DNA from 2 places in the Lysinibacillus sp. GW823-FHT02G10 genome. Region 1 is predicted to be linked to the other one. Evidence: riboswitches for the same ligand, from Rfam matches in the RefSeq annotation. Region 1 holds a riboswitch; the other holds the start of a gene.
The links. Region 1 has a riboswitch for S-adenosylmethionine ahead of AC1RFD_RS16415 (MetQ/NlpA family ABC transporter substrate-binding protein). Riboswitches for the same ligand answer to the same signal wherever they lie in the genome.

Region 1 (10,915 bases):
ACGCATGTCAAAAGGAGGGGCAAAAATGAGCCCATTTCAACTAAAAGTACTAGACGTTTTACAGAATAAATATTTTCAAAATGCAGAGGTAGTTGCAGGTCATGAGGGATTAACAAGGAGCGTTAAATGGGCACATGTACTAGAAATCATTCATGTTGATAATTTTTTAGTTGGTGAAGAGTTAGTATTAACTACAGGGCTTAGTCTCCAACATAGTATCGAGGACTTTGTATCCTTTATAGAAGCCATCATTCAAAAAAATTGTGCTGCCCTTTGTATTGAATATGGCACCTCTATTCAAGCAGTTCCTGAAGCGATTTTAACACTTGCCAACCGCCACCAGTTGCCTATTATTGTTTTCCATGAAGCAGTTCCTTTTGTTCGTATTACACAGGATTTACATAGTCAAATTATCAATCAGCAATATCTATTGATTTCTTCACTAGAAGCTTACTCACAAACATTGAACAAAAATGCAGTATTGGGACAAAATACGGACGATATTTTACAAAATATGTATAATGAATTGAAAATACAAATTATGTTTTCCATTAAGGGTAGAGAACCTGTCTTTTTCCCGAATATGGTTCATAAAAAGCGGCAGCAATTCCTAACATTGAATACATCGTCTCAGCAATTTAAACATGAGCCTATTTTTCTATTTGATCAACATTATGCCGATTTATCAATTTATCGAGAAGATGGGCTTTTCTCCGAATTTGAATTATTAATATTAGATCGCACGGCAACAGCGTTGGCACAGCTTTTAATGCGAGAGTTCTATATTGAGGAAAAAAAGAATATTGAGGATGCTTCGATTTTAGCTGATTGGATTGATCAAAAACTATCTAAGGAGGAAATCTATAAATTTATCGTTACACATTATACTAACTATACACAATCCAGTGGCACTGTCTTTATTTTGGCTTCTCCTAATACGTTGACAAAGGCGCAGGAGGATGTAGTCTATAGTAAGCTTTATTATCGTAATCTCTTTGAGCAACATGGCTTTATTCCATTTTTATTTGAAAGAAAAAGCTATGTTATTTTTATTTTACTGCATACCAAAGATAGTAAAGCCATTCGTGATATGCTAAACAACATGTTTTCCTCTTTGGTCAAAACTGAATTTTATAAAAAGCAGCAGACACAAGGTTATCAGATAGCTATTGGGAAGGTCGTTTGTGATGTGGATGAAATTCCTAAAAGTTATCAAACTGCACTAGAAACCTTATATATTTGTCGAAAAGTACAAACGTCCTCGTTCTTTTATGATGATCTGCATTTATATCATTTAATCTATAAATTACAAATGCAGGTGGATTTACAGGAAGTGATTTACGACTATTTACAGCCCGTTATTGAATACGATGAAAAATATAATAGTAAGCTTCTCGAAACATTGCAGGTGTATTTACAAACAAATGGCTCTAAACAGCAAACAGCGAATCAATTGTTTATTGTTCGTCAAACACTCTATCACCGCTTAAAAAAGCTTGAAAGTTTACTTGGTAAAAATTTTATGAACGGGCATAACCGCATTACACTTGAATTTATGCTACTAGCCAATTCATTGATCGAGGATAAGAGCTAGAAAAAAGTTGGCACGCTTAAAAGGCTATCTCCCCTCCTAAGCGTGCCCTTTATTACCTTTTCACAACTACATCGTGATACAATCCAGGTCTACGATCATCGTAAACAGGAATTCTTCCACGTACTTCATCGACAATAGAAAAGTCTACATCGATCACTGCTACTTCCTCGTCCTCAGCACCTACCCATAATACTTCTCCCCAAGGCTGAATAATCATAGACTGCCCATTAAAATTTTCTACCTTTTTCGAAATACGATTTACTGCAATCACAAAGCATTGATTTTCAATTGCACGAGCCTGTAGCAACGTTTTCCAATGGTCAATCCTCGGAGTTGGCCACTGCGCTGGTACAAATAATACCTTTGCTCCTTGTAATGCATGTGCACGTAACCATTCTGGGAAGCGAATATCATAGCAAATGACACCAGCAGCTTCAATATCATCTAAAGCAAAACGATTCATTTCATCCCCTGCTTCCAAGTAAAGATGCTCGTCCATTAAACGGAAAAGATGTGCCTTGCTATATTCCCCAACTAGTTCTCCATTACGATCAAAGGTATACATCGTATTATAAAATTTATCGCCTTTCTTTGTTGAAACAGAGCCCCCTACAATATGTACATCAAGTTCCTTAGCAAGTTTAGCCAAAAAGGCCTTTGTCCGCTCACCATTGATATCTGCTAGCTCAGGTAGTTTCTCTAAAGCATAGCCTGTATTCCACATTTCAGGTAACACTATGATTTCTGCCCCATTTTTTGCAGCTTCACGAATCTTATCCTCGGCACGTTCAAAATTTTCTTCAACTTTGCCAAAGCCAATATTTAATTGAATACAACCGATTTTCATCTCTATTCCTCCTCTAGACAATTAACAGAAAAAGTAATACTATTTGCTTCATATTCTTCAATAATAATTATTATATTCTGAAAAAGGTGATCATGCATGGAATTCTCTAAAAAACTACAGCAACTACCCACTCAATTTTTTGCAGCACTCGTTCAAAAAGTAAACTTGGCTCTAGAAGAAGGGCGTGATGTCATTAACCTTGGGCAAGGAAATCCCGATCAGCCAACGCCTATTCACATCATTCAAGCATTACAGGAAGCAGCTGAAAATCCTCAAAACCACAAATATTCACCATTTAGAGGTCTCGCTGAATTACGCCAAGCTGCTGCGGACTTTTATCAACGTGAATATCAGGTAGAACTAAATCCAGATACAGAGGTAGCGATTCTTGGTGGAACAAAAATTGGTCTAGTTGAGCTACCTTTAGCTGTGTTAAACCCTGGTGACACGATGCTCTTACCAGATCCTGGCTATCCAGATTACCTATCAGGTGTTGTACTAGGAGACGTCAATTTTGAAGTAATGCCCCTTTTTGCTGAAAATGATTTCTTACCTGATTATCATGCATTACCTGATGAAGTGAAAGAAAAAGCAAAGCTTCTTTACTTAAATTACCCGAACAACCCTACAGGTGGTACAGCATCACTTGCGTTTTTTGAAGAGACCGTTCGCTTTGCGAAGGAGCACAATATTATCGTATCACATGATTTTGCTTATGGGGCAATAGGATTTGACGGTAATAAACCATTTAGCTTCCTTCAAGCAAAGGGTGCAAAAGAAGTAGGAGTTGAAATGTATACATTATCGAAAACCTATAATATGGCTGGCTGGCGTATAGGCTTCGCTGTAGGGAATGCCGAGATTATTGCTGCTATTAATCTAATTCAGGATCATCTGTTTTGTAGTCAATTCCCTGCCATTCAACAAGCCGCAGCAGTAGCACTGACGGCTTCCCAGCAATGTGCGGATGAACTACGAGCTACTTATGAGCGTCGCCGCAATGTACTCATTGAAGAAGCTCGAAGAATTGGCTGGCATGTTACGGCTCCAAAAGGCTCCTTCTTCGCATGGCTCCCTGTACCATTAGGCTATACAAGTGAACAGTTTGCTGATCTTTTGCTCGAAAAAGCTGATATCGCTGTAGCAGCAGGTAATGGCTTCGGTCAATATGGTGAAGGCTATGTTCGCGTAGGATTGCTGGTTAGTGAGGAGCGCTTACGTGAAGCAATCCATAGAATCGAGCAATTACAATTGTTTAAAAGATAATGACGCCATATCCTGTAGCTATCCCTAGCTACAGGATTATTACTATTTTTCAATTTTCCTTGGTTGCCCTAAACCATTTTCTAATGGATAAAATTGAACATGACCTGTTTCATCATCCCATTTTCGAATATGTTGAATCCCTTGTACCTCTGCCAACACGATGTCAGCAGTAATAACAGGGTTGCCTCCTTTTATTAAATGCCCACCTGATACAACACCCCATTGATCGCTCATAGAACCATGGAAATGTGTCTCATATCCACCCTCTCGCTTACACACCACACCTGAACCTTGAATAAATTCTAATGGTCCCTCTTTTTCAATCACATCACTAAAACGAACTTGAATTTGAACTGTTGCATCTGGCACTAAATAAACAAAGCTACTTTTTTGAAAGCTGCCAATACAGCTTACAATTGTTGCTGACTCTATACTATTCTCTTCGCAAAGCGCTTCAATTCCTTCAATGATATCTGTTCCCGTTAGAAAACGAGCACTAATAACCTTACCAAATGAACCTATACCATAATTAACTCTTACAGACATTGTTATCCCTCTTTTGCGTCGAAATATTATAATTATATAAAAAATTTAAAAATTATTTATTGACTTACTATACCCTATAAATTATATTAGTTCTATCGGAATTACAAAAAAATATTATAAATCTCTTATCAAGAGTAGCTGAGGGACTGGCCCTATGAAGCTCGGCAACCTCCTTTTTATAGGAAGGTGCTAAATCCTGCAAACGATCTTCGTTTGATAGATAAGAGAGGACATCTTTTCATGAGCCTCTCTTAATTTGTAAGAGAGTTTTTTTATTTTCAAAAAACCGATAAAAACAATCTTGGAGGTATTTTCATGAAAAAGAAAAATAAATTTTTAGTAGGTTTAGCAAGTTTAACATTAGTAGCAGCTTTGGCAGGCTGTGGCTCTAAAGAAGATAGTAAAAGCCAAGCTGAAGGAATTGATGAAAAGAAAATCGTTGTAGGCGTCACTTCTGGTCCACACGAACAAATTGCAGAAGTAGCCGCTAAAGTAGCAAAAGAAAATGGGCTAGAAGTAGAACTAAAATCATTTTCTGACTATGTTTTACCTAATACATCCTTAGCTGAAGGTGATCTTGATGCGAACAGCTATCAACACGAGCCTTTCCTAGATACATTTAATAAAGACCATGATACAGACTTAGTACCAGTGGGCAAGACGATTTTAAATCCAATGGGTATCTACTCAGAAAAATATAAATCCTTTGATGACATTCCTGACGGTGCAACGTTTGGCTTACCAAATGACCCAACGAATGGAGCACGTGCCCTCTTTGTTTTACAGGAAGCTGGCTATATTAAGTTAAAAGAGGGTGCAGACTTAACAGCCTCGATCCGTGATGTAGAAGAAAACAAAAAGAATTTAAAATTCATTGAATTAGAGGCAGCTCAAATTCCTAAACAACTTAGTGAAGTAGATGTAGCAGCTATTAATACAAACTTTGCACTAGAGGCTGGCATTAACCCTAAAGATGACTCTATTTTATTGGAATCTACTGATTCTCCATACGTGAACTATATTGTTGTACGTGCTGAAAATGAAAATGATCCAACAATTAAAAAGTTCGTTGAGGCTTACCAATCTGACGAAGTGCGTCAATTCATCGAAGAGGAATTCAAAGGTTCTGTAATCCCTAGCTGGTAATATGTTCAGAAAGCTTCTATAAAGCCGAAGAATCTGCTGAAATTCCCCAATGGGAAGACGAGCAGATTCTTGCTTTTTAGAAGGTTGAGAAAGGAGCAAACAATCGCATGATTCAATTACAAAATATCTCAAAAGAATTTAAATCGAAAAAAGGCATCATAAAAGCTGTGGATGGCATCAACCTTCACGTAAAAAAGGGACAAATTCATGGTGTAATCGGCTATAGTGGTGCTGGTAAAAGTACACTCATTCGTTGCGTTAATCTACTAGAACGTCCTACAGCAGGAAAAGTAGTGATAGACAATGTAGACATTACGACCCTTTCTCTTCACAAATTACGTCAAACACGCCAAAAAATCGGGATGATCTTCCAGCACTTTAATCTCTTAAAAACAGCAACAGTTTACAATAATATTGCAGTTCCCTTAAAGCTACTAGGCTATAAAGAGGCGGAAGTAAAAAACCGAGTAGCTAAGTATGCTGAAATTGTCGGTTTAACAGATAAACTAGATAGTTACCCAAATCAACTTTCAGGTGGTCAAAAACAGCGTGTGGCTATTGCACGTGCCTTAGCACAGGAACCAGAGATTTTACTTAGTGACGAAGCAACAAGTGCACTTGATCCTGAGACAACGGAAGCCATTCTTGAATTGTTGTTAAAAATTAATCGTGAATTAGGCATTACGATTCTGCTCATCACACATGAAATGAATGTAATTCAAAAAATTTGCGATGAGGTTTCTGTTCTAGAATCAGGGAAAGTTGTGGAATTTGGCACAGCGATTGAACTTTTTGCGAAACCGAATCACCCTACAACGCGAAAGTTTTTGAATACAATTTCACAACGTAATTTATCCCCTTCTCTTATTGAGCAATTAAATGTTTCAGGAAGTGTAATCCGTTTAACATTCCTTGGTGAAAGTACTGGTAAGCCATTATTAGCAGAAGTCACTAAGGTATATGATGTGCAACCAAATATTTTAACAGCTAATATTATTGAATTAAAAAACGGTATTGTCGGCAATATTGTGGTGCATTTACATGGCGAAACGCAGATTGTCCAAAAGGCGTTAACGTATTTTTCAGAAAATGGCGTGGCAGTGGAAGAATTAGGAGGTGCGTTCAATGAGTAGTATCCAAAGCTTCTTTACAGATTGGTCAGATGTTATTGGCAAAGCAATTATCGAAACATTTCAAATGGTCGGAATTTCATTATTTTTCTCCATTCTGATTGGCATTCCATTAGGGCTATTAATCGTTTTAACACGACCAGGACAATCCTTTGAAAATAAATTTTTCTATCAGTTTTTTAATCTATTTATCAATATTGTTCGCTCTGTTCCATTTATCATTTTACTATTCTTCATCTTACCTTTTACCAAGTTAATTGTAGGTACAACAATTGGTGTTAAAGGTGTAATCGTTCCACTAGTTGTTTACACAGCTCCTTATATTGCACGACTGATGGAGTCTGCGCTTTTAGAAGTGGATTCCGGAGTAGTAGAAGCCTACACAGCCATGGGTATTAAACGTCGCCATATCATTTGGCATGTCCTATTACGTGAAGCGCGACCATCTATTATTTTAGGCTTAACAATTGCCACAATAGGATTAATTGGTGCAACAGCAATGGCAGGAATGGTTGGTGCTGGCGGTTTAGGTGACCTTGCCTATCGTTATGGTCATTTGCGCTATGAGGTTGATGTGATGTATGCAACTGTCTTTATCTTAATCATCCTTGTGCAGAGCATTCAATCCATTGGTAACCGCTTCGCCGCGAAGTTGAAAAAAGATTAAGAGGAGAATGAAGATGACAAACGAAATTTATGTAGAGAAAAATGGCTATATTGCAACGTTAGTATTAAACCGCCCGGATAAACGGAATTCTTTATCAAGGGCAATGTTTCAAGCCTTAGTAGACCAACTAGAGCTGCTCCGTATAGATTCTTCCATCAAACTTTTAATTGTTCGCGGTGTCAATGAAGTAGCCTTTTCTTCTGGTGCAGATATTAGCGAGTTTTTAGATGTTCGTTATGCTACAGACAATGCCAAAGCCTATAATGAATTGGCTCTAAAGGCGATCGATGCTCTCTATAAATTTCCACACCCGACAATTGCTATGATTCAGGGCTTAGCAATTGGTGGTGGCTTAGAGTTAGCAAATGCTTGTGATTTTAGAATAGCAACGCCTAAGAGTAAGCTAGGCATTACCGCTGCAAACATAGGTATTGTCTATAATTTAGAAAGCACGAAACGTCTCATCAATATTGTTGGTGTCGCTAAGGCAAGGGAAATTTTGTACACAGCTACTATTTTTACAGCTGAAGAAGGAAAAAACATTGGTTTAATCACGGCCCTACACGAACCAGAGGAAATTGATGAGGCGACATTGCAATTCGCTGAACATTTATTAAGTAAATCATCCATTGCAAACGCAGGCATCAAAAAAATTATCCAAGCAATTGTTGATGGTGAAATTGAAGAAAACGATGAGCTGGCACAGTTAGTTTTGGATTCATTTAGTTCAGACGATTATAACGAAGGTATTCAAGCCTTTTTAAATAAAAGAAAGCCTATTTTCAATAAATAAGTGAGGTAGTAACGATGACAAACATAACTGATGGCGATCTACTCTTAAAAAATATAACTGCACAAGTCCCCTTCCCCATTTGCTTTGCAGATTTAGAAAAGGCCGTAGCGGAAAAAATCGAAGCTGGCCCTTTTGGCTACATCCGTTCAGGTGCTGGCGGTGAACAAACACTGCGCAATAATCGTGCAGCTTTTGAGAAGTATTCCATTGTTCCCCGATTTTTAAATGATGTGTCAAACGTTGATACATCGGTTCATTTGTTTGGTAAAACATATCCAACTCCTTTGCTTTTTGCTCCTGTGGGCATGAACGGAATGGTTCACGATGAAGGTGAGCTTGCCGTTGCACGTGCCGCCCAGTTTTTAAATATCCCTTATATACAAAGCACTGTGTCCACTTTTGCTCTTGAAGAAGTTGCTCAAGCTGCGCCTTCTGCAACAAAATGGTTTCAATTATATTGGTCTACTAATGAAGAAATTGCTTTTAGCATGGCTGCACGTGCGGAGGGAGCTGGATTTGAAGCGATCGTTTTAACTGTCGACACCGTAATGCTAGGCTGGCGTGAAGAAGATGTACGCAATCAATTTTCACCATTGAAGCTAGGCTATGCAAGAGGAAATTATATGAATGATCCCGTTTTTACAGCCACTTTACCTGATGATTCATTCGAGTCCTACGTACAAGGTGTCTTGCAAAATGTCTTCCACCCAACACTTAATTGGGAACATGTTCGAGAGCTAAAAAAACGTACCAACCTTCCTATATTATTGAAGGGAATTTTACATCCTGAAGATGCAAAACATGCTATCGACAATGGTATTGATGGCATTATTGTATCAAACCATGGTGGCCGTCAATTAGATGGTGTGATTGGTTCACTTGATGCCCTTCCTGCTATTGTGAAAGTTGTGAATGGACAAATTCCTATTATATTAGATAGTGGTGTATATCGTGGCATGGATGCCTTAAAAGCACTTGCTTTAGGAGCGAATGCAGTTGCAATTGGACGTCCTTTCGTCTATGGACTAGCCCTTGAGGGACAACAAGGTGTCCAAAAGGTGATGACCAATCTTTATGATGAATTAAAGGTTTCTATCGCATTAGCCGGTGCTACCTCTGTCAAAGGATTACGCAACATCACATTAGTCAAACAGGATGGGACTGAGGGTAAATGAAACAAGCATTACAAGGATTAAAGGTTATCGATTTATCACAAGTCTTAGCAGGTCCCTATTGCACCATGGTATTAGCAGATATGGGTGCAGAAGTTATCAAAATTGAAAAATACCCAAATGGAGACGATACCCGTACAATGGGTCCATTCGTTAATGAAGAAAGTCATATGTATATGATGGTTAATCGTAATAAAAAAGGTGTCTGCATCAATTTAAAAACGACTGAAGGACTGACTTTATTTAAAGAATTGATTCAATCTGTTGATGTACTTGTGGAAAATTATCGACCAGGTGTCACGAAAAAGCTGGGTATTGATTATGACACATTAAAAGCCATCAATCCTGGCCTAATTTACTGCTCTATTTCCGGTTATGGTCAAACAGGTCCTTATAGTCAAAAGGGTGGCTATGATATTATGGCTCAGGGTCTGAGTGGTTTAATGCATATGACAGGTGAAGCAGATGGACGACCTGTAAAGGTTGGCTTTGCGGTGAATGATATTGCTGCTGCACAAACAGCCTTACAATCGATTTTAATGGCCTATATTTATAAGCTTCGTAGTGGTGAAGGTCAATATATTGATGTGTCCTTAGTGGAGTCAGGTCTTGCGTGGACTGTTTGGGAGGCCGCTGCTTACTTCGGAAAGGGTGAGTTACCTGAGCGAACAGGAACCGCCCATCGTGTGTCTGCGCCCTATCAAGGTTTCAAAACACAGGATGACTATATTCTAGTAGGTGCTGGCAATCAAAAGCTATGGGAGATTTTTGCGGCAAAGGTTGTCAATCGACCTGATTGGTTAGACAATCCTCTCTTTGCTACCAACTATTCACGTGCCCAACATGTGAGGGAGCTGGAAGCAGAAATTGAAAGCGAGCTAATTAAGCATAAGGCTATCTACTGGCTCGAACTATTAGATAAGCATGGTGTACCATCTAGTCCAATCTATTCTTATGACCAAACATTGAATGACCCTCATATACTAGAGCGTGGCATGGTACTGTCCTATGAGCATCCGACTGCTGGACCAATGAGAACATTGGGCTTCCCAGCTAAGTTTTCACAAACACCTGGACAGCTAACAAGTGCAGCACCCACTTTAGGACAACATAATGAAGAAATTTTACAGGCATTAAATATTTCTGATCAAGCTATTCAACAGCTCAAGGCAGGCAAAATAATTGGGGCAAAATAAAGAAATTGTCTATTTTTAGATCGCTATCAATTAGATTTAAGCTTCTATCGGTCACTTTTTTGATTCTATCCTTCACTTTTTCTTTTCTATCATGCAAAAAAGGCTTCCCCATTCATGAGGAAGCCTTTTTCTTATTGAATAACGCCTAATTCACGACCAACCTTCTCGTAAATCGCAATTGCATCATCAAGCATTTCTTTTGTATGTGCCGCTGTTGGCATATTCCGAACGCGACCTGTACCTTTTGGAACTGTTGGGAAGACAATTGATTTTGCATAAACGCCTTCTTCAAATAAACGTTTTGAAAATTCCTGTGTTAATTTTTCATCCCCAATGATGCATGGTGTAATTGGTGTCTCAGACGCACCAATATTAAAGCCAAGCTTCTCAAGCCCCGCTTTTAAATAATTACCATTATCCCACAGCTTATCGTGTAGCTCTGTTGAATCAATCAGCATTTGCACGGCTGCTGTAATAGCGGCTACATCACCTGGTGGTAATGCTGTTGAGAATAGGAATGGGCGTGAGCGAACTTTTAGCCAATCAATTAAATTTTTC
Region 2 (10,915 bases), on a different contig from region 1:
AATTTCTCTTTTTGTGCCAACAATGTATCAAGCAATGATTGCTACGAAGTATTTTCAGGAAAATCAATTTCCTTCCATGAAGGTATTTTTATCTGGAGGTGCCCCGTGCCCTCATCCTATTTACGATGCTTTTTATAATAAGGGATTATTTTTTAAAGAGGGATATGGTTTAACAGAAGCAGGACCCAATAATTTTTATATTGACCGAGAGCGTGCCTATGCAAAAAAGGGGGCTGTCGGGAAAAGCATGCAATTCAATGAAGCTAAAATCATCAATCATACAGGAAAAAGTTGTGCACCTGGAGAAGTAGGAGAGCTATTGGTAAGAGGGAAGCATATGTTTCGCTTTTACTGGAATAACAAGCAAGAAACTGCCAATATCCTGCAAGATGGCTGGTTGAAAACAGGGGATTTAGCGATGATGGATGCGGAAGGCGATTTTTATATTGTTGGGCGTAGAAAAGAAATGATAATTTCAGGTGGTGAAAATATCTATCCTCAGGAAGTAGAACAATGTCTACTACGGCATCCAGATGTGCGGGAGGTGGCCGTGATTGGTGTAGGTGATGACTATTGGGGTGAGATCGTGACAGCTTTTATTGTTTGTCCCCACCAAGTAGCCTCTCTATTAGATGATCTTAATGAGCTATGTCATCAACAATTAGGACGTTATAAGATTCCAAAACAAATGATTTTCTTAGACGAACTACCAAAAACAAGCGTTGGTAAAATCGATAAAAAGGCATTGTATAGGCTTGTCGACTCATCTATCTGTTAAGTATGATGAGAAGGAAGAAACGCTCGTCTTTCTAAATCCGAAATAAGAGAGGGACACATAAATGGCCCACGCATTAGTTATTGGTGGAACAGGGATGTTGGCTGACACATCCTGTAGGTTAGTGAATGATGGCTACCATGTCTCACTAATTGGACGTAGTGCCCATCGAATGGAAGATTTGCGAAGTAGAACAACCAAACCCGCCCTTCTAACGCCGATTTTAGTAGATTATTGTAATATAGCCTTATTAAAAGAGAAGCTAGAAGAAACGCTTAAGCATAATGGGCCCATTGAATTGGTCGTTGCTTGGATTCATTCCTATGCGGACACTACATTAGAGAACATCTCCAATGTAATTTCAATAGAGAATAACGGGGAATGGAAACTGTTTCATGTGTTGGGGAGTAAGGCGAATTTAAGTGAAGTCCAAGAGAAATTGAAGCTCCCTGCTCGTTCGCAATACAGGCAAATCCAGCTAGGTTTTATGATGGAAGAAGGTCATGCGAGATGGCTTACGCATGAGCAAATATCGCAAGGTGTCGTTGCTGCTATTCAACAGGATCAACCTATCCATATTGTCGGGACGCTACAACCTTGGGAAAAGCGACCATTATAAACTAACTAACCTTCGTCTAACTAGATGGACGAAGGTTTTTACTTATCTCCATTATCAGTTTGTTGTAGATGTCTACATAATTGTGAGGGATAGTTAGGTTTGTGTGAAAAACGTCAGGATCAAGCAACTTTCTTCTCCTTACCTTTTACTTAGTATAACAAAATCATTTCCATATAACTTATCCTTATTTACTCACATCTCTTCCCATCAGAGCGACATATCAGTAAAATAGAGTAGGTTAGGGGGATTACATGTGAAAGATCAACGCTTTAAAATAGCGCATCGAGAGGCGCTTATCGGAATTGGACTCGTCCTTGTCAACTTTGCGATTTGGTTTGGCTTTGCCTATGGATTAGGTTCAGGAGATCCAAGAAATTATACGTATGTATTTGGTTTTCCTGCCTGGTTTTTCTATAGCTGTATCGCTGGGACAGGCTTTATGATCCTTCTTATCTGGATTGTGATGAAACTCTTTTTCAAAGAGGTACCATTCGATGATGAGGAGGTGGATCGCTAATGCATTGGCAAGTTGTATTTCCATTGCTATTATTTTTAATTATTATTTTTGGAATCGGTATTTGGGCCAATAAGCATGTCCGCTCCTCTAATTCATTCCTGCAGGAGTATTTCCTAGGTGGTCGTGAAATGGGTGGTTTTATCCTTGCAATGACGATGATTGCTACATATGGCAGTGCGAGTAGTTTTATCGGAGGACCGGGTGTAGCCTATACAAAAGGACTTGGGTGGGTATTACTGGCAATGGCTCAGCTACCAGCAGGTTATTTTGTACTCATGATTTTAGGGAAAAAATTCGCCATTATTGCTCGTCGTTACCAGGCCATTACGTTAATCGACTTTTTACGTGAACGCTACAAAAGCCATGTCATTGTTATTTTATCAGCCATTAGCATCATTGTTTTCTTATTTTCGGCTATGATGGCTCAATGGGTTGGGGGTGCACGCTTAATTGAGTCATTAACTGGCTTAAGCTACACAGCAGCACTGTTTATTTTTGCGATTTCCGTGTTAGTATATGTGATTATCGGAGGCTTTCGTGCGGTTGCACTTACAGATACGGTCCAAGGTTCAATTATGGTGATTGGTACAATTATTTTATTAATCGGCACGATTGTGGCAGGTGGAGGCATCGACAATATAATGGCCTCACTGGTCGCTGAAAATCCTGACTTTGTGTCACCATTTGGCGCACAAGGAGATTTAACGCCTCTGTATGTCTCAACATTTTGGATTCTCATTGGTGTAGGGGTTGTAGGACTTCCGCAAATTGCGGTTCGTGCGATGAGCTATAAGGATTCCAAAAGTATGCATCAAGCGATTCTTATTGGCACGATTGCCATAGGGACAATCATGTTTGGCATGCATTTAATTGGGGTGTTAGCCCGACCTGTCTTACCGGGCATTGAGATTGGTGATAAAGTCATGCCGCTCCTGACATTGAAGGTATTACCGCCATTTTTAGCAGGAATCGTTTTAGCTGCACCAATGGCTGCGACAATGTCTACGGTTAATGCTTTACTAATGCTTGTCAGCTCTACAGTTGTCAAAGATATCTATTTAAATTATATGAAGCCGAAAGCTAGTGATGCAGAGATAAAGCGTGCAAGCTTTATTGTAACAACAGTCATTGGCCTAGCCGTTGTCATCTTTGCACTCAATCCACCTGATTTATTAGTGTGGTTGAACTTATTTGCCTTCGGTGGACTAGAGGCTGTCTTTATTTGGACAGTCGTTTTAGGATTGTATTGGAAAAAAGCGAATAAATACGGAGCGATTGCGTCAATGATTTCAGGCATGTTGTTGTATATTATGATTGATCGGTTTTATCCTTCTGTCTTTGGTATGCATACAGTCACGATACCAATTGTCGCATCCTTCTTTATTTTTGTGATTGTCAGTTTGTCCACTAGTCATAAATTTAAAAACGAAAAGCTTATGATTTAACGCCAAAACGCCACAGATTTCAAATTCTGTGGCGTTTATTTTAATGCATCATAAAATCATAGGCATTTTTCGCAAGTAATGTCATTGTAACGACAATAAATAGTGTGCGGACAAAGCCACTTCCTTTCTTGATTGCCATCCGTGAGCCAAGCATAGCCCCACCAATTTGCGCAATGCCCATGACTAGACCATAAACATAATGAATTTGACCTAAGTAAGCAAACATACAAACACCAGCCACATTACTCGCCAAATTTAAAAACTTCGCATTACCAGCCGCCTTTAAAAAATCGAAGCCTACCAATAAGAAGCTAAAGATTAAAAACGACCCTGTGCCAGGACCAAGAAATCCATCATAAAAACCAATAGCAAATAATAGCAGCATAAATAAAAACAAATGTTTTTTAGATAGATTTTTTACGGTAGAGACAGCACCCCAATCTTTTTTAAAGATCGTATATACCCCAACAGCCGCCAGCATAACAAGCATTAATGGCTTTAGTAATGCTGGATTAATCAGATGCACAGTCCAAGCACCACATAATGATCCGATAAATGCTAGTGGAAAATATTTGAGGACAGAGCGAATGTCCAGCTGGCCAGAACGATAGAAAGAAATAGAGGAAGTGAGCGAGCCCATAGCTCCTGCTAGTTTGTTCGTGGCAACCGCAGCAGCTGGATTGAGCCCAACAAATAGTAAGGCTGGTAGTGAAATTAAACCGCCCCCTCCCACTACTGAGTCAACAAAAGCCGCCAGAAATCCAAAAGAAATTAATAATATTAGAATATGTACATCGATTTCAAACAACATATGACACCTCTTTAAATTTAGTTACTACTGAAATAGTAACTAATTTTATTTGCGCTGTAAACCCCATTTTTTCATTGGCAAAACTTCACATTGGTAGCCTATAATAAAGATAACGGAGGGATTACATGGAGGAATTAATCACCCAGCTGAAAGAAATGGGTTTTACAGAATATGAAGCGAAGGCCTATACGGCACTTGTTCAGCAAAGTCATGTCAGTGCTTATCAGGTTAGTAAAAATTCTGGCATACCACGTGCAAGAGTGTATGATATTTTAAATATCCTTGTAGAAAAGGGCATCGTGTTAAAAGAAGAGACCGCAGAACAAACGACCTATTCGGCAATGCCTGTGTCTGTGTTCTTACAGCAAATGCAACAGCGCTGGGAGTCGAATTTTACGTCTATAAGCGGGAAATTAGAGAAATTAGAGGAAAAAGTACAGGAAGCTGAGCCTAAAGTGGTCATGCTGAAGGGCAAGGAATCCATTATCAACTATTGTCAGTCACTTCTAAAGAAGGCGAAGAAAAAAGTGATGCTGTCGATGTGGGAAGATATGTATGATGCCTTACGTGAAGATTTGCAAGAGGTGGCGCTGCATGTTCCTGTTCATGGCATTACGTTGTATGTAGGAGAGCATCTCGCCTCAATTGACCAGCATAGAGCCACACATTATACAAAAAAAGCGTCTACACCGCATTGGTTTATCTTATCGATAGATGGTCAGGAAATGATTTATGGTCATTCTCCATCTACCCAAGAGACGGCCTTTATCACCAATGATCCGGTTCATATTTATTTGTTAGAGGATTATATATGGCATGATGTGCTCATCAATCGGTTAGTAAAACGTGATGACCAGGAGTTAGAAGACTGGATTGCTAAGGAACGTAAAGCTTTTTTCTTAGAATAGTCGTATAAGGAAGGGGAGGAACTTGAAAAAATTCGTGTTGCTAGGTTTAATAAGCCTACTAATGCTAGGAGCCTGTAATGCTACACCACCTACCGAACCACCAACGATTCATGAGCTAACGGTTGTCCCAGATAAGGTCCAAAAAAATATCGTTTCTAATGACAGAATACAACTATTACATGAAAAGGATGCTCCATATTACCTTGTTTATTATTCAAAAGGGAATGTATTGGCAAGTATTACAGCTGAGGGAAATAGGCTTATTATCCAGTTAGAAGAAGGCAGCGAGCAAAGGAAAGAGGCTCAACCCTATGTTTTTAAAGTCACCGTCAAGAATCCTGAGCTGGATACCATTGATTTGCGAATAAACGGTCAGAGTACGCCAATTGATCGTATGACCATTATGTGATAAAAGAAACCGAAATCCCTTTAGATGAGATTTCGGTTTCTTTACGTGATATCTAATAAAAGACTTTGTCTACGTTATATTTAGAGCGGAAAGTATTAATCGCATATGTTTCGTAAATTTCACGTTCCATTGGATCTTCTACTTCATAGACTTCAATTTTGAACACTTCATCACGATGGTTTTTCATCGGAGATACATTATCCTCGAAATGTTTTTTAATACGTTGACGAATTTTACGTGCTTTCCCAACAAACAATAGCTCATTCTTGTCATTATAGAATAAGAAAATGCCGCCTTTATCACGTGTGATTTTATGGAAGTCAATAAAACCGAAGTAAGGTGTGATTGGCACATCACCTGGTTTTAAATCTTGTTCACGTTGACGGATTACTAGATCTGGTTTTGGAAATTCAATTTTAATCAAACTATTCACGTTCCTCTCTCTTACTAAAAGTATATGGTAACATAATTACGGCATGTTTACCATAAATTTTAAATGTAGAAACCCCACAGATAGCAAGCTTAGTGTACATCAAATGACCAAGAAACATGCGCGTGAATCACAAAATATTCTATGAATTATTGATATTCTAACTAGTTCGTGTTACAATTCAAGATAATTAAATAATCTTATCAAGAGAAGCTGAGGGATTTGGCCCGATGACGCTTCAGCAACCTCTAACAATTGTTAGAAAGGTGCTAATTCCAGCAAAGGATTTTTTCCTTTGAGAGATAAGAGTGGACGTGAAAAAAATCCTTCTCATTCTATCTCGTATGGAATGAGGAGGATTTTTTAATTTCGTTGCATCCTACGCAAGCAAGATTTGCTAAAAGAGAGTGATTATAGAGAGGGGAAAGCAAGATGCCAATTAATATTCCGAAAAATTTACCAGCTGGAGAACATTTACGTGAGGAAAAAATCTTCGTCATGGAAGAAGATCGTGCGAAAACACAGCAAATCCGTCCATTAAATATATTAATATTAAATTTAATGCCTGAAAAAGAAAAAACAGAGCTCCAATTATTACGTTTATTGGGGAATACACCATTACAAGTGAATATTACCTTTTTGAATACAGCCACACACGAGTCTAAAAATGTGAGTAAATCCCATTTGCAGCTTTTCTACACAACGTTCAATCAGATTCGACACCGACGCTATGATGGTATGATTATAACTGGTGCGCCAGTAGAAAAAATGGCTTTTGAAGAGGTCAACTATTGGCAGGAAATTTCAGAAATTATGGATTGGTCTAAAAAGAATGTGACATCCGTGCTACATATATGTTGGGGGGCACAGGCTGCATTGTATCATCATTATGGCATTGGGAAGGTTGAGCTTTCTGCTAAATGCTCAGGCGTCTATTCCCATGTGATTACAGATTTAACTGTAGATTTGGTACGTGGCTTTAGTGATTTATTTACTGCGCCCCATTCACGCTATACATCTGTTTCGATTGACGAGGTTCGCAATCATCCAGATCTACGATTATTATCCTATTCAGAGGATGCTGGGGTATTTATTGTACAATCAAAAGATAATAAAAATATTATGATTACGGGGCATCTAGAGTATGATGCGACAACGCTAGCCGATGAATACAGTCGCGATGTGGCGAAGGGCATAGATATCGCCGTTCCTGTAAACTACTTCCCGAATGACGATCCGACACAAGTGCCGATGAATACATGGCGTGCCCATACGCATCTATTATTCTCTAACTGGTTGAACTACTATGTTTACCAAGAAACACCATATGAATGGGATTTTGTAGATGAAATCGAATATCATATTTAATTAATAAAAAGTCTAATTTCTTTTCTAGCTTAGAAGAAATTAGACTTTTTGATTGTCATTTTCTGTTTCCTGCTGAGGTGTTTCGTTATTTTGAGCCTTGGATTTACGATTGCGAATAACTACTACAATCAGCAAAAGTATGGGTAATAAAATGGTGAAAATAAAGGAAAAAATTGGCCAAATTTCATTATTATAATTAGTAGAATGCACAATATCTGGATGAACAATTTGAGAAAGTCCAATGACAATTATACCCATCGGTATAATAAGCGGACGATGATCCTTAATCTTCAAAATTTGTGCAAGGCCAACAACGGTCGTATAGAAATACATAAATGTACGAATATATATAGACGTAATCCACATAAATGCCATAATGATTTCAATGCGCTGTAAAAAATTCCCTATAGATATTCTTTGCGCTAAGGCATAGCTAGGAAATGTCCTTGATGCAGTGTTTTCAGGACCTAATACAAGAATCGATAGGACAATCAACGTAACTAAGACGATTCCGCCAAGGATTGCCCCAATATATAGCCCTTTCTGTGCAGACGGCTGTACATTGACGCCAGTAGGATAGAGCATCAATAATACAATTAATGGAAAGGAAAAGATACTCATAAAGCGTGCAATACTATAAAACATAGATGCTTTGGTCGCTTCTAGTAGAGGCTGAATATTCTCAAATGTAATTTGAGGGGTAATACTAATGACGAAAAAAATAAAAATAAAGATAAACAATGGGAAGAGGATTTCTGCCGAACGGGCAAAGGTCTCAATCCCTAAATAAGCGGCATACATAATAAGGATACTGAACAGTAGGGCAAATGCTAATGTCGGTGTCTCTGGCATAACTTCCGTTTTCATGAAAATACCGATAAAATAAAGTAATTCTCCAGCCGAAAGAAAGGTCATAATCAGGAAACAAATCGCTGTGATTTTCCCGAAAAAACGCCCAAGAATTTTTTCATTGGCCTCGATAAAGTTTAGGGACGGTGTTTGATTGGCCAGTGTTAAAAATAATTTTAGAACCAGTAAACTGAGCAGAACACCAATGCTTGCCGCTATCCAAGCATCTTGCTTAGCGGCACCAGTAATACTCGAAGGGATAATTAAAATCGCTGTACCGATAGAATAGAGAAAGGTAACGATTGTAAACTGTCTTGAACTAATTATCTCTTTTTCCATCAAGCTACCCTCCGTTTCTCAGTCCATCTTTCTATTTTGTGAATGACACAATGTAATCCCTAATTGGTGTGAAGATAAAGGTAATCAAATCTAATGGGCTAGGAATATGGATTTTAAGGGCAATCCCCATATTTAAAGCCGTTCCAATAAGTAGCAAAAAGGAGAATACAATAATGGCTTTTCTATCCTGTTGCTTTTTTAGCTTTGGAATAAAAACAAGAGCAACAATGATTGCAATAATCAAGATAGCTACGGCTAGTACCATCTCATTACTCCTCCTTTGGCTTGTTTAATAATGAATTTTGCATCGTACCTGAACCTTGGGTTGTTACCTTTACATGAACAGCCACTGCTAAATCTGGAAAAATGGAAGTCCAGTCATCCTTGATTTTTTTCCACTGCTTTGGATCTGCCCGATGTAGGGCATCCCCAAATCCAAAAACATCGACTTCATATTGCTGTTGAATTTTCTCTACAGTTTTTTCAATGCGTTCATCAATACCCTGGGCTGTTTTTTTATTAACGTAATCAATCGATTTATTTTTGGTAAGATCGATAACACATTCGACCTCTCCAACATTCTGCTCTACATTAATATGGACATCGATTTTCGGTTTCCCGTTTTTAAATGACCCTTTCACCTTTGTAGTGGATTGGGTGATTTCAGTAGACAAAGTCCCTTTATTAGGACAGGCGATGATTTCTATCGTACTTTGAATTTTGTCATTAAGAAAACTAATACTTTTGCTTTCGCTCTCAGTCAGTAGCCCTATATATTTATCCCCTTTAAAGACTGCTAAACCTGTATAACGTAATAGCACAGGTGTTTTAACACGTTGCACATTTGTTTGATCTACCCCTAATTTCTTATCCCCATGAACTTCAATAGCAGAAATTAACGCCCCTTTATGCTTATTGCTTAATGTATTGACTAATTCATCAATATTAACAGCTATCGTGGAGCCCCAAGCCTTCTCAGAGACATCAAGAGAATTTAACATTTTATTAGCAGGAACTTTTTCGATGGGTGTTAGTACATTTAATACTTCCTTTGCTGTTGCATCGTGAGACATAATGACGTCGAAATCCTTACGAAATTCATGGTCCCTTACAATTAAATCAAGTGCATCACTAATGCCTTCTTTCGCGAGATCTTCCCCTAATACAACCACTTGAAGGTGGGCAAAATAAGGTTTTCGAGCTGCAATAGTCGTCATTTTCCGAATGGCTTCAAAGATGGTCTCGCCTCTCGAATGATAGCTAACGACAGGAGAGCGTTGAGTGGAAGCTTGGCGCACTGAGACTTCACTAGGATCAACAATTTGAACTGTAATTTCATATTCCTCATCTATTTTGTCAATGCCAAATGCTACGACTATGGCCAATTCATTTAATTCACGCTTACTCCAGCAGCCACTTAACAGTATTGTGAGGATACATAGTAAGCAAATCCAGTTTATTTTTGCCATATTCCATTCCTCATTTATCCAGTTGTTATTTCCTGCTTTTTACATTGATATATTTATGTCCTCTAACAATATTTTTTTGATTGACCAAACGAGGTCGTGTAAGTAACTTTCTACGCGGGAACAGCAGAAACGCATCCTTCTGATCCTGTAATACCAACGGTGCGAATGGGCTTAAATAAGGTACACCAAATGAACGAATGCTACATAGATGAAGAATAATTAGCATAATGCCAAACATTACACCGAATAAACCAAACATAGCAGCTAAAATCATTAATGGGAAACGTAGTACACGAATCGTATTCGATAAGCCATAGGCAGGGAATAGAAAGCTACAAATCGCTGTTAAGGCTACAATAATTACCATTACAGCGGAAACGACGCCTGCATCAACTGCTGCCTGACCAATAACTAAAGTACCTACGATGGATACCGCAGGACCGATTGTTCGAGGCATACGAAGTCCAGCTTCCCTTAAGACCTCAAAGGCAACCTCCATAATAAGCGCTTCTACTACTGCAGGAAAGGGTACGCCTTCCCTTTGTGAAGCAATGCTAATTAACATGGGTGTCGGTAGCATTTCCTGATGAAAGGTAGTAATCGCCACATACAAGGATGGTGCTACTAATGCTAGACTGATACCAAAGAAACGCAAGATACGTACAAGTGAGCTAATCATCCAATGCTGATAATAATCTTCTGCTGATTGTAAAAAGGATGTAAATAGCGCTGGAACGACTAAGACAAAAGGTGTGCCATCAACTAGAATCGCCACTTTGCCATCTAATAATTCACCTGCGATGACATCAGGTCGTTCAGAGTTGTAGACGGTAGGAAACATAGAGTTTTTTGAGTCTTGAATAAAATCCTCAATATAGCCACTTTCCAGAATGCCATCAATATTAATACGATCTAATCGAGCCAATACCTCTGCGACGATTTTGTCACTGGCGATGCCATTTATATACATCACTGC

Region 2: it holds a riboswitch for S-adenosylmethionine, as region 1 does, so the genes downstream of both, metA (homoserine O-acetyltransferase MetA) here and AC1RFD_RS16415 (MetQ/NlpA family ABC transporter substrate-binding protein) in region 1, are expected to answer to the same signal.

The regions. Positions count from the first base shown of each region.
Region 1 covers NZ_JBXAJI010000005.1:167,636-178,550, forward strand. Annotated here, with positions in the region: gene AC1RFD_RS16395 (PucR family transcriptional regulator) at 26-1,594, shown strand; gene AC1RFD_RS16400 (carbon-nitrogen family hydrolase) at 1,647-2,441, opposite strand; gene AC1RFD_RS16405 (pyridoxal phosphate-dependent aminotransferase) at 2,538-3,707, shown strand; gene AC1RFD_RS16410 (PPC domain-containing DNA-binding protein) at 3,750-4,253, opposite strand; SAM riboswitch class I at 4,376-4,480, shown strand; gene AC1RFD_RS16415 (MetQ/NlpA family ABC transporter substrate-binding protein) at 4,569-5,399, shown strand; gene AC1RFD_RS16420 (methionine ABC transporter ATP-binding protein) at 5,507-6,532, shown strand; gene AC1RFD_RS16425 (methionine ABC transporter permease) at 6,525-7,196, shown strand; gene AC1RFD_RS16430 (enoyl-CoA hydratase/isomerase family protein) at 7,210-7,989, shown strand; gene AC1RFD_RS16435 (alpha-hydroxy acid oxidase) at 8,004-9,164, shown strand; gene AC1RFD_RS16440 (CaiB/BaiF CoA transferase family protein) at 9,161-10,357, shown strand; gene AC1RFD_RS16445 (glycine C-acetyltransferase) at 10,489-10,915, opposite strand, start outside.
Region 2 covers NZ_JBXAJI010000001.1:1,327,901-1,338,815, reverse strand. Annotated here, with positions in the region: gene AC1RFD_RS06975 (class I adenylate-forming enzyme family protein) at 1-778, shown strand, start outside; gene AC1RFD_RS06970 (short-chain dehydrogenase) at 840-1,394, shown strand; gene AC1RFD_RS06965 (YhdT family protein) at 1,648-1,911, shown strand; gene panF (sodium/pantothenate symporter) at 1,911-3,356, shown strand; gene AC1RFD_RS06955 (TSUP family transporter) at 3,397-4,167, opposite strand; gene AC1RFD_RS06950 (TrmB family transcriptional regulator) at 4,293-5,075, shown strand; gene AC1RFD_RS06945 (hypothetical protein) at 5,098-5,484, shown strand; gene AC1RFD_RS06940 (nucleotide excision repair endonuclease) at 5,537-5,908, opposite strand; SAM riboswitch class I at 6,112-6,223, shown strand; gene metA (homoserine O-acetyltransferase MetA) at 6,347-7,282, shown strand; gene AC1RFD_RS06930 (GerAB/ArcD/ProY family transporter) at 7,322-8,470, opposite strand; gene AC1RFD_RS06925 (hypothetical protein) at 8,502-8,735, opposite strand; gene AC1RFD_RS06920 (Ger(x)C family spore germination protein) at 8,740-9,939, opposite strand; gene AC1RFD_RS06915 (spore germination protein) at 9,965-10,915, opposite strand, start outside.